DNA from 3 places in the Shewanella sp. Arc9-LZ genome. Region 2 is predicted to be linked to each of the others. Evidence: predicted binding sites of a transcription regulator. Region 2 holds the regulator's gene; each other region holds the start of a gene.
What was found. The regulator sigma-54, encoded in region 2, starts transcription at its own class of promoters, with help from an activator protein. The targets are predictions, from matches to a motif close to GTTGGCACGNNNNTNGNNT.
Positions count from the first base shown of each region.

Region 1: flgF (flagellar basal-body rod protein FlgF) is a predicted target of sigma-54. The motif match lies at 2,121-2,139, and genes of this name have one in related genera.
Region 3: GUY17_RS06855 (DUF3192 domain-containing protein) is a predicted target of sigma-54. The motif match lies at 2,958-2,976, and genes of this name have one in related genera.

Region 1 is NZ_CP048031.1:1,487,734-1,492,336, reverse strand. It holds gene flgH (flagellar basal body L-ring protein FlgH) at 1-521, opposite strand, end outside; gene flgG (flagellar basal-body rod protein FlgG) at 531-1,319, opposite strand; gene flgF (flagellar basal-body rod protein FlgF) at 1,331-2,074, opposite strand; gene flgE (flagellar hook protein FlgE) at 2,357-3,742, opposite strand; gene flgD (flagellar hook assembly protein FlgD) at 3,803-4,588, opposite strand.
Region 2 is NZ_CP048031.1:4,169,114-4,173,716, reverse strand. It holds gene GUY17_RS17960 (HPr family phosphocarrier protein) at 1-136, opposite strand, end outside; gene rapZ (RNase adapter RapZ) at 157-1,020, opposite strand; gene ptsN (PTS IIA-like nitrogen regulatory protein PtsN) at 1,017-1,460, opposite strand; gene hpf (ribosome hibernation promoting factor) at 1,463-1,750, opposite strand; gene GUY17_RS17940 (RNA polymerase factor sigma-54) at 1,776-3,260, opposite strand; gene lptB (LPS export ABC transporter ATP-binding protein) at 3,403-4,134, opposite strand; gene lptA (lipopolysaccharide transport periplasmic protein LptA) at 4,131-4,603, opposite strand, start outside.
Region 3 is NZ_CP048031.1:1,596,605-1,601,207, reverse strand. It holds gene GUY17_RS06870 (DUF962 domain-containing protein) at 1,071-1,379, opposite strand; gene GUY17_RS06865 (GNAT family N-acetyltransferase) at 1,449-2,078, opposite strand; gene GUY17_RS06860 (DUF2789 domain-containing protein) at 2,252-2,488, shown strand; gene GUY17_RS06855 (DUF3192 domain-containing protein) at 2,523-2,906, opposite strand; gene GUY17_RS06850 (hypothetical protein) at 3,067-3,432, shown strand; gene GUY17_RS06845 (Zn-ribbon-containing protein) at 3,433-4,206, shown strand; gene GUY17_RS06840 (DEAD/DEAH box helicase) at 4,296-4,603, shown strand, end outside.

The DNA.
Region 1 (4,603 bases), 2.2 Mb from region 2:
ATTCCGGTGACACGAATAAACTCATCACCGTTGTTAATAGAAATCCATTTTTCACCGCGGATCACCAAGTTACCGTTACTGAGCACTTGGATGATATTGGCCGAAATACTGCCATCTAAACTGTTAGATTGATCGGCGTCAGATTCGCGCTTGGTGTTCATGCTGTCGGAGTAACCCAAATCAATTGGGACACCACTGATGGAAATATTTTTACCGCCGGCATAAATGGGCTCTACACTTAAATCTGAGCCTTTTTTGATTTCGTTATTGGCACTTTTCGACGCTTGAGTAGACTCTTTTAAGGTCACGGTAATAATGTCGCCGACGCGATGCGCACGAATATCGGAATACAAGCTTGATGCTTGGCTATCAAGATAAATAGATCCCGTTGGCGCCACCTGCGTCGGAACGGTATCTGGGTATACCGGCGCATAAAATGGGTCATCAGCAATCGGTTTCTTGGCAGTAGAACTACAGCCAGCCAATAACACTACTGAGGCTAACGCAATGTATTTAATCATGTTAGCTCCTTAGAGATTCTGATTAATATAAGACAACATCTGATCAACTGCTGAGATAACTTTAGAGTTCATCTCGTAAATACGTTGACCTTGAATAAGGTTGACCAACTCTTCTGTTACATTCACGTTAGAGGTTTCTAGTGCTCCTTGGCGAATAGAACCTAAGCCGTCTTGCGACGCAGTACCTTGAATAGGTGTGCCACTTGCACCCGTTTCGGTATACAAGTTTTGTCCTAACGGATCTAAACCTGCCGGATTAATAAAATCGGTCATGGTTAACTGGCCAATAACTTGACTGGCTGCGGTACCAGGGGTTTGCACTGACACTTCGCCCGATGCCGATACCGTAATACTGGTGGAATCATCCGGGATGGTAATTGGCGGTTGCACCACATAACCTGAACCCGGGGTTACAATCTGACCAGTATCATCTAAGCTGAACTGGCCATTACGCGTGTAGGCTGCTGTGCCATCTGGCATTTGCACTTCAAAAAAGCCCGAACCTTCAATCATTAAATCTAATGAGTTATCGGTAGTCAGCATGTTGCCTTGGGTAAACATTTTTTGGGTAGCAACAACTTTAGTACCCGCACCAATGTTTAAACCATTGGGTAACTTGCTGTTGTCTGAGCTAATACCACCGGCTTGATTAACCGTTTGATAAAGTAAGTCTTCAAATACCGCACGACTTTTCTTAAATCCGACAGTACTGGCGTTGGCCACGTTATTTGAAATAACGGCAATGTTAGTTTGCTGGGCATCGACACCGGTTTTACTTATCCATAACGCTGGATGCATAATAATTACTCCTAACTAATTCTCATCAAGGAAGTGGACGCCCGATCAATTTCTTCAGCGTTCTTCATCATTTTGACTTGCATTTCGTATTGACGTTGAATATCAATCATGGCGACCATTTCATGCACTGAGTTCACATTACTGCCTTCAACCGCGCCGCTTTCAACTTGAACGCCGGGGTCGTTTGGTGCATTGCCACCCGCAGTTAAGCGAAACAACCCATCTTCACCGCGCATTAGGTTTTCGTTACCAGGATTAACTAATTTAATCCTCGCGACCTCTTCTATCACTTCAGCGGTTGCTCCTTGCGGACGTACTGAAATAATACCGTTGGCGGAAATTTCTATTTTCTCAACCGGAATGGGTAACACAATAGGACCCGAAGCTCCCATTACCGGACGGTTACTGCTATTTAACAACAAACCTGTACTGTCAATTTTTAAACTGCCCGCACGGGTGTATCCTTCAGAACCATCTGCCGCTTGCACTGCAAGCCAACCATCACCCTTAACCGCAATATCAAGGTCACGACCAGTGGTTTTAATCGGACCACCGTTAAAATTACTGCCAGGGCTTTCCATCATCGAAAATACCCGTGTAGGCAAGCCTTCACCAAATGCCTGCATTGAACGGGCTTGGACCATGTCAGCTTTAAATCCATCAGTATTGGCGTTAGCAAGATTGTTCGCACTCACTGCTAGGGCATTCATCCCCTGCTTTGCGCCACTCATGGCAATATAAAGAAATTTGTCCATTTTTTGCTCCGTCAAACTTTCTGCAAAAACACTATATACACAGAACAAGCAAGCATCATGCCAATGAGATTTAAGTTGTGTTGTAAGGAGGTAACTACATGAATCGGTTAATCAATAAAATTAACGAATAACGCGTGAGTGTCAAAAAAGCATCTATCAACACTAGTGAGGTAATAACAAGGAGTAGCGAGGAGTAACAATAACAAGGATAAAGGCAAGGTGTTGCCGTAAACGGCAACACCTATTATCACGTAAACATAAATTGATAAGGTAAAGGTAAACTTAACGGATTTGTAATATGGTTTGATTTAAGGTGTTGTTGACTTCAAGCGTACGCGAGTTAGCCTGGAAGTTACGCTGAGCCGAGATTAAATCAACCAGCTCTGTGGTTAAATCAACGTTTGATTGCTCAAGGGCAGATGAACGAATACTACCAAATGTACCGCTATTGGCTTCTCCCGCTAATGCAGCACCTGAATCGATACTGGCTTTCCAAGATGTATTACCCACCTGTGTAAGGCCTTGTTCATTAGCAAAGCGTACTAATGCCACGCGCGCTAACGGAACCGTTGAGCCATTACTGTAACTAGCGGTAATTAAACCATCGGAACCAATACCAACATTGGTTAATCGACCGACGGTAATACCATCTTGAGTCAATTCAGTCACTTCAAACGGAGATGCATATTGAGTCGGATTATTAAATTTTATCGTAAGCGCTTGAGTACCATCGGCCCCAGGACCTAAAGCACCTGCACCAGCAGCACCTAAAGCCTCAGTGGTAATAGTGGTAGGGTCACTGATAGTATAAGCACCAACAGAGTTAAACTTAAGCACCGCACCTGACCATGTGCCAACACCACTAGGGTTGGCAGCTGATGCGAGCCCTGTTGCATCCACGAGACCATCACCATCAGTGTCAGTATCGGTATCAGTAATATATTTTCCAGCAGTTGTTACATCGACAGGATCACCATCAACAGCATAAAAAGCCACCCAATTACTTTCGCCAGTATGCGAACCACCAGTGGGTTTAACAAAGTAAGTGGTCATAATATGCGATTCACCTAACGAATCATAAATCGTCACCGAGGTGGAATTATTAAATGTATCAGAATCTGCAGGATTAAAATTAATTGGATCTAGGGCTATTTCACTCACATTGAGATTCATCTGCAAACCAACATTTTCAGTTTGCACTGGGCTACCCGCCGTGTCAGGAATCTTAATCGGTTGGGTTGTGGTTAAACTCACCGAGGTTGAGTTACCGTCTTCATCCACCGGGAAACCTTGTAAAAAATTCCCTGCTGAGTCAACCATATAATTGGCCGAATCAACTTTAAACGCACCCGCACGGGTATATGACTGATCTTGCGAACCTAATTCAGAAGAGGTAACAAAGAAACCACCACCACTGATCGCCATATCCAATGAGTTACTGGTAAATTGCAAGCTACCTTGATGAAACTGCTGCGCAACTTGTGTAGTAGTTGTACCGCCACCCACAGCCGTTTTACTGTTAGAAAAAATTGAATTGGCGTAAACGTCAGCAAATTCAGCTCGAGACTCTTTAAAACCAATAGTATTGACGTTAGCGATGTTATTCGCGGTTGTATTTAAATCTTTTTGCGCGGCAGCGATACCACTCAATGCGATGTTAAATGACATATTACACCTCTCACAATTAATTCATTTATGATGACAACTAACGATTCGTTGTTAGCCGTACTATGTTTCAGATACTGCGAGTACGTCAGATAACTTAATTCCACCTACTCCACGCAAATTCAAAATTGCTCCTGTTGCTACAGTGCCTAATGACACACTGGTAACATGAGCGTAAGTCGATACGGCTAAATCTTGTGACGTTCCATCGACTTTACCACTGGCCTTAATGGCATAATTACCCGCTTTAGCTGGGTTACCACTTTTATCTAGACCATCCCAAGTCACATCAACATTGCCGCCTTTACTGCCGTCAACATTAAAGCTCTTAATAAGCTGACCCGACTCGTCTTCAACCCTTACCGTAATCGTTTCAATTGCTGACGGCGTACTGATCACCCCTTTTATCTCAGAGCTTTCGGTAGAGATAGCGCCGGTATCAGAAGGAATGAGCACTTTGCGGCCAACCAAGCCTGAAGCTTGTAACGCCTGGCTAGAACTCATCACAGTATTAAGGTTAAGGATTTCATCATTAAGATTTGAAATACCATCGACTGTAGAAAACGATGCCATTTGGGCAATCATTTGATCGTTATCAACCGGTTTAAACGGATCTTGCATCGACAATTGCTGACTGAGTAAAGCAAAAAAATCTTCTTGCTTTAACATCTGATCTTTTGATTCAGGGATAGCGCTTTCTTCAGGCAAACGAATTCCGTCAAGGAAAGGATTACCCGTAGTCGTGCTGGTCGTATTTGTCTGTACAGAACTTTTCGTTGTAGCGCTAGTATTAGATGCACTACTGGATTGTTGCGGTAAAGACTGACTGTAAGAATTAACGAGGCTCATTGTTACCTCCTTGAA
Region 2 (4,603 bases):
CGCTGGCGTTTTTTTCGCCTTGAGTTAAGGTGATGTTAGCATCAAAATCCGCCGCTAACATCGCGAGTTTTGTGGCGGCACGGGCGTGTAAGCCCAATTTATTTGAAATGGTCACTTGGCGTTCAAGTTTGATCATTGACGCGATCCTATGCTCACTTAGTTATTAGTATCACTGATATTTAATTCTCTGTGGCGAGCATTAACCGTGTGTTTACTGCCTTGTCGAAATCGTTTTGCTAATTGATCTGCAATATATACCGAACGGTGCTGACCACCAGTACAACCAATCGCGATGGTAAGGTAACTGCGATTGTTACGTTCTAAATGCGGCATCCAAGTTTCAAATAGGTTTTCAATTTGCCAAATAAATTTATTAACTAATGGCTGACGACCTAAAAATTCTTGTACGGGCTCGTCTAAACCCGTAAATGGACGCAGTTCTATTTCCCAATGTGGGTTGGGTAAAAAGCGTACATCAAACATAAAATCTGCTTCTGTCGGCATGCCGTGTTTAAAGCCAAAAGATTCAAAGTTAATCACTAACTCTTTATCAACACTGCCTAATAATATTTGCCTAACTTGGTCGCTTAATTCGTAGATATTTAGCGCAGAAGTGTCGATATAGTGATCAACAATTTTTGCGATAGGCTCAAGTAAACGGCCTTCTAGTTTTATCGCTTCTTGCAGTGAAATATGATTTTTAGATAACGGGTGTAATCGACGTGTTTCGCTGTAACGTTTAAGCAATACTTTGTCATTGGAATTTAAAAAGAAACTGATAATTTCAGTGTCATTCTCAAGTAGTGCCAATTGGTCTTGAAGCACTTTACCTTGTTCTGCAATGTTACGAACATCAACGCTAATCGCAACCAAATCATTACTGCCTTTAAGCTGGGCTAATAATGTGCCAATGAGTGGTAAAGGCAAATTATCAACACAATAATATCCTAGGTCTTCTAATACTCTCAGGGCAACGGATTTCCCTGAGCCTGAACGTCCCGATACTATAACTAGTTTCATGCAGTAATAACCTGATAAAGTTCTGTTGCGTCGTGAGTTTTACGAAGCTGTTTCAATATTTGCTTATCGCTTAACTTTTGGGCCATGCTCGATAACGTGCCTAAATGTTGTTGGCACTGGTCTGCAGGTACTAACAAAGCAAATAAAAGATCCACGGGTTGCTTATCGATTGCATCAAAGGCAATGGCTTCTTCACATTTAATAAATATCGCGATAGGGTGATCGATGGTCGTTAATCTACCATGAGGTATCGCAATGCCATTTCCTATACCTGTGCTACCCATTTTCTCTCTCGCTAACAGGCTTTCAAAAACCTCTTGCGAAGACAGGGTTGGGTACTGGGCAGCGACTAAATTGCTGATGAGTTCCAGTACTTTTTTCTTACTGCCCGGTGTGGCACAGGTAGTGCATTCCGGCTGCAGAATGGTACAAAGTTCCATCGTTAGTGTTTTGTATTCTTCTCTTTGTGTTTAATTACCTGACGGTCGAGTTTATCGATCAGGGCGTCTATTGCAGCATACATATCAGTACTTTCTGACATTGCAAAAATTTCTGCGCCATTAATGTTGATTTTGGCTTCTGCTTTTTGTTGTAATTTTTCTACATTGAGCACAACGTGTACATTATGGATCTGATCGAAGTGTCGTTCAAGCTTTGAAAATTTACTGTGGATGTATTCACGTAAAGATTCTGTTATTTCGACATGACGTCCAGTCAGACTTATTTGCATAAAAAATCCTCCATTGCCTAGTAGGTTATAAACTCTTACGTTGGTTTGAGGGCGGGATCATCATTGCTTCACGGTATTTTGCTATCGTACGACGAGCAACGTTTATGCCCTGTTCTGCCAGAAGCTGAGCCATTTTACTGTCACTCAGTGGTTTTTTCTGGTTTTCTGCGGCAACCAGCTTTTTGATAAAAGCACGAATGGCCGTTGATGAGCATTCCCCGCCATCGTCAGTACTGACATGGCTAGAGAAGAAGTATTTTAGTTCAAATAAACCTCGAGGGGTGTGCATATATTTTTGTGTGGTGACTCGTGAAATGGTCGATTCATGCATTTCTACAGCTTCAGCGATATCATTGAGCACCATAGGCTTCATGGCTTCTTCGCCATATTCAAAAAAGCCTTGCTGAAATTGCACAATGCAATTTGCCACTTTAAGTAAAGTATCATTACGGCTTTCAATACTTTTAATAAACCATTTAGCCTCTTGCAGATGGCCTCGAATAAATTGACTATCCGACGGGTTTTTACTGCCTCTAGCCATGGCTGCATATTGCTGATTAACACCAATTTTAGGCATGTTGTCTGGGTTTAACTCTACTACCCAACGGCCATTTTTCTTTAATACTGTGACATCGGGAATCACGTATTCATCATCCATGGGGGTAATTAATAAGCCCGGACGAGGATTGAGTGTCTGGATTAGAGTGATTGCGTCACGTAACTCATTTTCTTTTAGTTTTGTTTTTCGCATCAATAATCTGAAATCACGGCCAGCAATTAACTCTAAATAGCCTTTAATTAACAAACGGGCATTATCGATATGGGGTGTGTCGTTAGAGTATTGCGCTAATTGAATAAATAGGCATTCACTTAAATCACGTGCAGCAACACCCACAGGGTCAAAGTGTTGAACGCGTTTTAATACCGCTTCAACCTCATCGAGTTCCACATTTTCATCACCCATGGCTTCGAGAATATCTTCGGTACTTTGGGTTAGATAACCGCGTTCATCAATGGCATCAATAATGGCGGTGGCAATGGCGAGATCTGTGTCTGAAAATGGAGTGAGATTTTTTTGCCATTCTAAGTGTTCGTACAAACCTTCAGTAGTTTCACCTTGAAAGGGCATGTCGTCATCGCGCATGCTTGCACTGCCTGAACCTGACATAGGTGAGGCTGTGTATACTTCATCCCATGTGGTATCCATGGCTAAATCATCCATGGTTTCTTTGGTCATGGATTCTGCTATGTCGACGGTGGAAGTGTCTTTTTCGACATTAACAATACTGTTGTCACTAAAGTCTGTATCCGCTTGGTCGCGGTTTTCTTTTAAGGAGTCTTTTGCTTCAGAAAACTCATCTTCTATTTCAAGCAATGGATTTGAATCTAATGCTTGTTGGATTTCCTGCTGTAGCTCCAATGACGATAATTGCAGTAAGCGAATGGCTTGCTGCAATTGTGGGGTCATGGTTAAGTGTTGACCCATTTTAAGTTGGAGTGACGCTTTCATTTACCGCTTATCCCTAGATGATTTTCCATAAAAATGACAATCTCGAACTGTAATAGATTGCCATAAACATCAATGACATTTAACGTTGTTTAGGTATCGTTCAATGAAATGAGTTAGCTAGACTAAAAGGCCAGTAAAGTAACTATAGCTTGAATTGTTCACCTAAGTACACAGCTCGAACTTGTTGATTACTTAATATCTCATCTGGTGTGCCTTCGGCAATTAAATTACCCTGGCTAACGATATAGGCTCGCTCACAAACGTCTAGCGTTTCACGTACGTTATGGTCGGTAATTAATACCCCTAAACCGCGGTTTTTAAGTTGTTGGATGATTTTTTTAATGTCGATGACCGAAATAGGATCAACACCAGCAAAGGGCTCATCAAGCAAAATAAATTTTGGATTAGCAGCTAAAGCGCGCGCAATTTCAACACGACGACGTTCACCACCCGATAACGACATGCCTTGGCTGTCGCGTATGTGAGTAATGTGGAACTCTTCGAGTAGGTGCTCAAGCTGTTCAATACGTTGGTCTGTGCTGAGCTCTTTGCGAGTTTGCAGTACGGCCATTATGTTGTCGTAAACGGTGAGCTTGCGGAAAATACTGGCTTCTTGTGGTAAGTAACCTATACCTTTGCGGGCGCGCAAATGCATTGGATCGGCAGTAAGGTCGTCATCGTCAATCAATATTCGGCCTTTATCGCTTTTTACTAAGCCGACAACCATATAAAAGGTGGTGGTTTTGCCTGCACCATTGGGGCCTAAAAGACCGACAATTTGGCCGGTTTTAACCGTTAAACTCACATCTTTAACAACTTGACGAGCTTTATAGCTTTTAGCTAGATTTTCAGCGGTTAAGGTAATTTGGGTCATGGTTTGATCTGCTTGTTAACAGGAATTTCAGGGAGTTTTTGCTTTGGCGCCGACTCGTCTTGGAAATTCTCTGGTTGAATGATGGTGATTACCCGATCTTGCCCTGTACCAGTACTTTCGGCAATCAGCTCTTGAGCACTGATGTTGTACTTGATTTTATTACCGGTAACCTGGCTACCTGATTGATCCAATTTGGCGTTGCCAGTCAATGTGAGTGTAGTGGTGGCAAGGTCATAGCTAATTTCGTTAGCACTTGCGGTACCAATTTTACCGTCATCTAATTCTTGTGAAAATGTAGCCGGGGTGCCAGTAGCAATTAATCTCTTACTGGTGGTGTTTTCAGGGGTAAACGCCCGTAACTGATCTGCATTGATATTAATCGTGCCTTGGACAATCGTTACCGGACCATTAAAAACAATTTGATTATTCTTAATGTCGGCAGACTGACTGACTGAAGCGATTTTCAATT
Region 3 (4,603 bases), 2.3 Mb from region 2:
AGAGCAGTGTTAAGACTGAAAAAAATGAGGCTATTGTCACACAATTTACTCACTATTTACCGAACAATTAACCGATTAATATCAATTTCACTGTTCATAGAGTAGTTACATCCTTAGCAATATAAGAACATCTAAAAGAATATCCAAAAGAACATCATTAGATTTAACAATTATTACTTTACAAACAATAATATAGGGAAATTTATTTTTGTATACTTTTGGATTGATTATGAAATGTAGATAATAAAGGCTAGGTTTGCAAAGATTTAAACGGTCTATATATATTCACCATTAATGCTAACTAAACAGAAAAATGATCATAAATTGGCATCTGCATAACTTTAAGCACTGTGCTTTAAGGGTAACGAAGCATACATCATCGTAACCAATACATTATTCTAAGGCTGGATAATTTCCGCCAGAAAGCAAAAAGGCACAACCTTAAGTTATAAGGTTGTGCCCGTTAACACTTTTGTCAGCAATCCGGCTGAAATTTGCTCCCTGCACCATCCATGTAAACATGCTTCCTGCAGTCCTTTTCCCTGTTCTCATTTCCTTGTCTATTTGTGTAACACAAACAAACGCATGAGTTTCATTCCGTTGAACAGCCTATCCGTTGACTGAGCGGTAAATCTATTCAATCCGTTGAATTATCCCAGCTGCATCCTGCAGCCCTATCCTTTTTTTCCTTGTGTCGACTATTTACTGTCTTCACCCATCCTTGATTCGGCTATCCATTTGCCGAGCTTATGCCCTAATCCGTGAGCGTGTCCTAGTATCATCCTTAATATTCTTAAGCATCATTAGTCTTATTTCTCATCCTAAGAAAACCAACTGATGACCCGCCTTCGATAACTACATTCTAGCCAAAATAAACGCCGATAAAAGTCACTCAACTCCATTTAAATACACATCCCACATGTCAGTAAATCGTTAGAAAAATGTAATTACCTGATTTTAAAAGATTAACAATAATTTATAACGTTAAACACTGACAACTTTAGATAAGATCCCTTACACACTTGTAGGATATTGCTTACAAAAGCGTGAGCAAGTTAATACTTCCAGGGTTATTTGCGCCATAAACGCCTTATCATTTGACCAAACATGACCCAATCTGCCCATAAGCTGTATAGCGGATAAGTGAATGTTGCGGGGCGATTTTTTTCAAATATAAAATGCCCTAACCATGCAAAACCATAACCGACTACCGGCAACCACAATAACTGCCACCAATGTTGGTTAATCAAAGTGTTAATAATGATCACTAAAATAATGCTACTGCCAATGTAATGCAGTCTTCGACAAACGGGATCTTGATGTTGCGACAGATAAAATGGATAAAACTCTGCAAATGAAGAATAACGCTTAGGTTCCATTACTCACTCCTTATTAACAACTCGCTAATGGTATGCTCTGTTAGTATTAGATTATTTTCATTTTAGACACTATGCCTTACTGTAAAACAATATTTCACCTTCAATATTGCCAATACTCACAGTGGCAATGCTGACAAATTCTTGTTTCACGAATGCTTGATGGTGCGAAGAGTTACTCACAAATACCCCAATGCCATCAAGCCCAGGTTGCTCATCACACCAACTCAATACCGCTTGAATTAACTTGGCACCATAACCTTTTTGCTGCTCATTGGGGGATAAGGCAATAAATTGCAAAACCCCGCATTTTTGCGAAGGAAGATGTTCTAAAATGCAGGTCTCTTTTTGCATTAACCCTTGAGTTGATTTCCATCCTGTACCCAACATCATTTTAAAACGCCAATGCCAATAACGCCCCTCACCCAAAGGTACTTGTTGCGTAATCACACAGGCAACTCCAATTAAACGGTCACCGTCAAATAAGCCAATTAAAGGTTGTTCTTGTTGCCACAGTTCATTTAACTCTTCACGAATCGCCGCGCGAAGTTTCTGTTCGTATTGTTGATTGTCATCTTGCCCAAGTACCTCGATAAAATAGGGATCATCATGATAAGCGTTATAAAGAATAGAAGCTGCGACTCGTAAGTCTTCTGCCGTCAAATATACTGCACGTAAAGTTTCCAAGGTGTTATTGTCCATTATTATTCCTTGTTGGTTAACTCGCTAAACTTAACTTAACAAGTTTGAAACATTGTACAAGTTTTGTTTACCCATTTTGCCTGTTAGCGATTGTGAGTGTCAGTTGTTTGCAATTTATCTCATCAAGACGGATACTAAAATTGTTTATCTAACCATCATAAGGAATGCGCCAAATGGACACTACATCAAATGATTTAAGTCACTTATTTAAGCAATTAGGTTTGCCTCACGATCAAGAGGGAATCGACGACTTTGTTATCCAAAACAAACTGGATAAACACACATTAATTACTGATGCCGATTGCTGGAATTCAGGTCAAAAAGCATTTTTAAAAGAGGCATTATTACAAGACGCCCAATGGTCAGAAGTGATTGACCAATTGGACGTGATGATGCGAGCTAAATTGTAATTAACACTTAATGTCGGATAACCTCACTCGGCAATTAGTGCTGTCTGTAGGCGGTATCACCCCAGCCCACTAAAACGTCATCTTTGAACACAATTGGCGTGCATTCATCTTTGGTTGTTTTACCATCGCCTTCTGCCCATTGGGTACGATAAAACAACACTTTGATGGATTGCTCTGCATTATTTTGAGCCGACTTGGTATAAGCTTCACTAAAATCAGCCGTTCCCATTAAGGTTGTGACTTGATCACTGCTCATTCCCATAGACAATTTGCTCAACAGATCACGATTTTTATCTTGTTGCACTTGCCAATAATCAGCACTTTTACCCGATTCATGGTCTCCGACACTAATAACACAACCACTTAATCCTAGTGATGTAGCGCCAATTAATGCCGCTGCGATAAGTTTTAATTTCATGTTGCATCCTTTTTGTTAAAATAAAATCCGCATTGTATTTACAGATCCTTTAAGCCAAAATCGTGCCATAAAATAATATACTGATTTATATAGCTTTATGTTTTAACTCAACAAGAAATTAGTTAATCTCACTATATGGAATTAAGGAATTAAACCAACAATGAGTCCAATTGAACAAGTACTTGCCGCAGCAAAATCAATTGCTAACAATGGGCATACGCCCAGCTTGGCCCTGATAAAAAGTCGTTTAGGCAATAGCATTCCGATGCCTACCCTTATCCAAGGTTTACAACAATTTAAGGCGCTGCCTAAATCTGAGTGGCAACATTTACCGGAATTAGCAGACATTCCATCAATAGCCGATGTCCCATCACATGATCAACCCGATCTTACTCAAGTGATTCAACAGGTTATGACCCTACAACAACATATTAGTCAGCTAACCCAACGAGTTACTGAGTTAGAAAACCAATTACAAAATAATATGGCTCAAAGCAACATAATCAATAATAAGGCTGACCAATAGATGTTTGTCACCGAACTACGCTTTGAATGTTTTGCCGATACGACTATTGAGACGGTAGAGAAAGCCATTAACGCTTTTCTTGAAGCCTTACGAGCTAATGGACAAATTTTAGGACGTGAATTTGCGGTCGCCTTTAATGATGGTGAATTTAGAGTTCGTCTGCTGCTACCTGAAAAAACCAGCTTAGCAAACCGTCACAGTAGCCCATGGGTAAAAGTGACCTTAGCAGGCTTAACCGCAGCCAAACTATTGGCCCCTAGAGAAAAGTTTATCGGCCAAGACATTAATTCAGAAGCTAGTAATACCGACACGCCTTCATGGCAACTGCTGTATACCAGTTATGTGCACATGTGTTCGCCACTGCGTAATGGCGATAACCTGTTACCAATACCTCTTTATCAACTGCCTGCTACTTTTAATGGCGATCACAAACGCATCATAAAATGGCAAACAGAGTGGCAAGCATGCGATGAACTGCAAATGGCCGCAGCCACTAAAGCAGAGTATGCAGCTTTGGATGAGATCACTCGAGCGGACAGTGACTTATTTAGACGCGGTTGGGATTTACGTGGCCGGATAGAATATTTAACTAATATCCCCACCTATTATTACTTATACCGTGTGGGCGGCGAATCATTGCAAGCAGAGCTAGCTCGCCCCTGCCCACGCTGTGGATCTAAAGATTGGAAGCTAGATGAGCCACTTTTAGACATGTTTCATTTTCGCTGCGAGCCTTGCCGTATTGTGTCTAATTTGTCTTGGGATCATCAATAAATGGAATTGTGCCATTGAGTTATCAGCAGATTATTTCCTATTACAAAGATTGTTATAAGGAAGATAGCGCCTCCATCAATCTTTGGAATGTGAACAAGTTTAAACAAGAAGATCGTCTCATTCTTGAAGGGCAAGATGAGCTAGGGACAGGTTTTTTACCTCGTTTTCCTATCCCGCAAGAATTTGCTGAGCCAATGCTTAAGCGAGTGGCAATGTACCAAAGAGAAAGAATACTGCTGTACGCACGATATCTATTTGTCGGTAAAGTCACTATAAAAGGTGAGCTCAAAACGGTTGTCTCACCGCTGCTGTTTAATGAAGCCACCATTGAACAACAAAACAATAATTTCTATTTTTCAGCCCAAACAGAAGACACTGAAATCAATGAAGCCCTGCT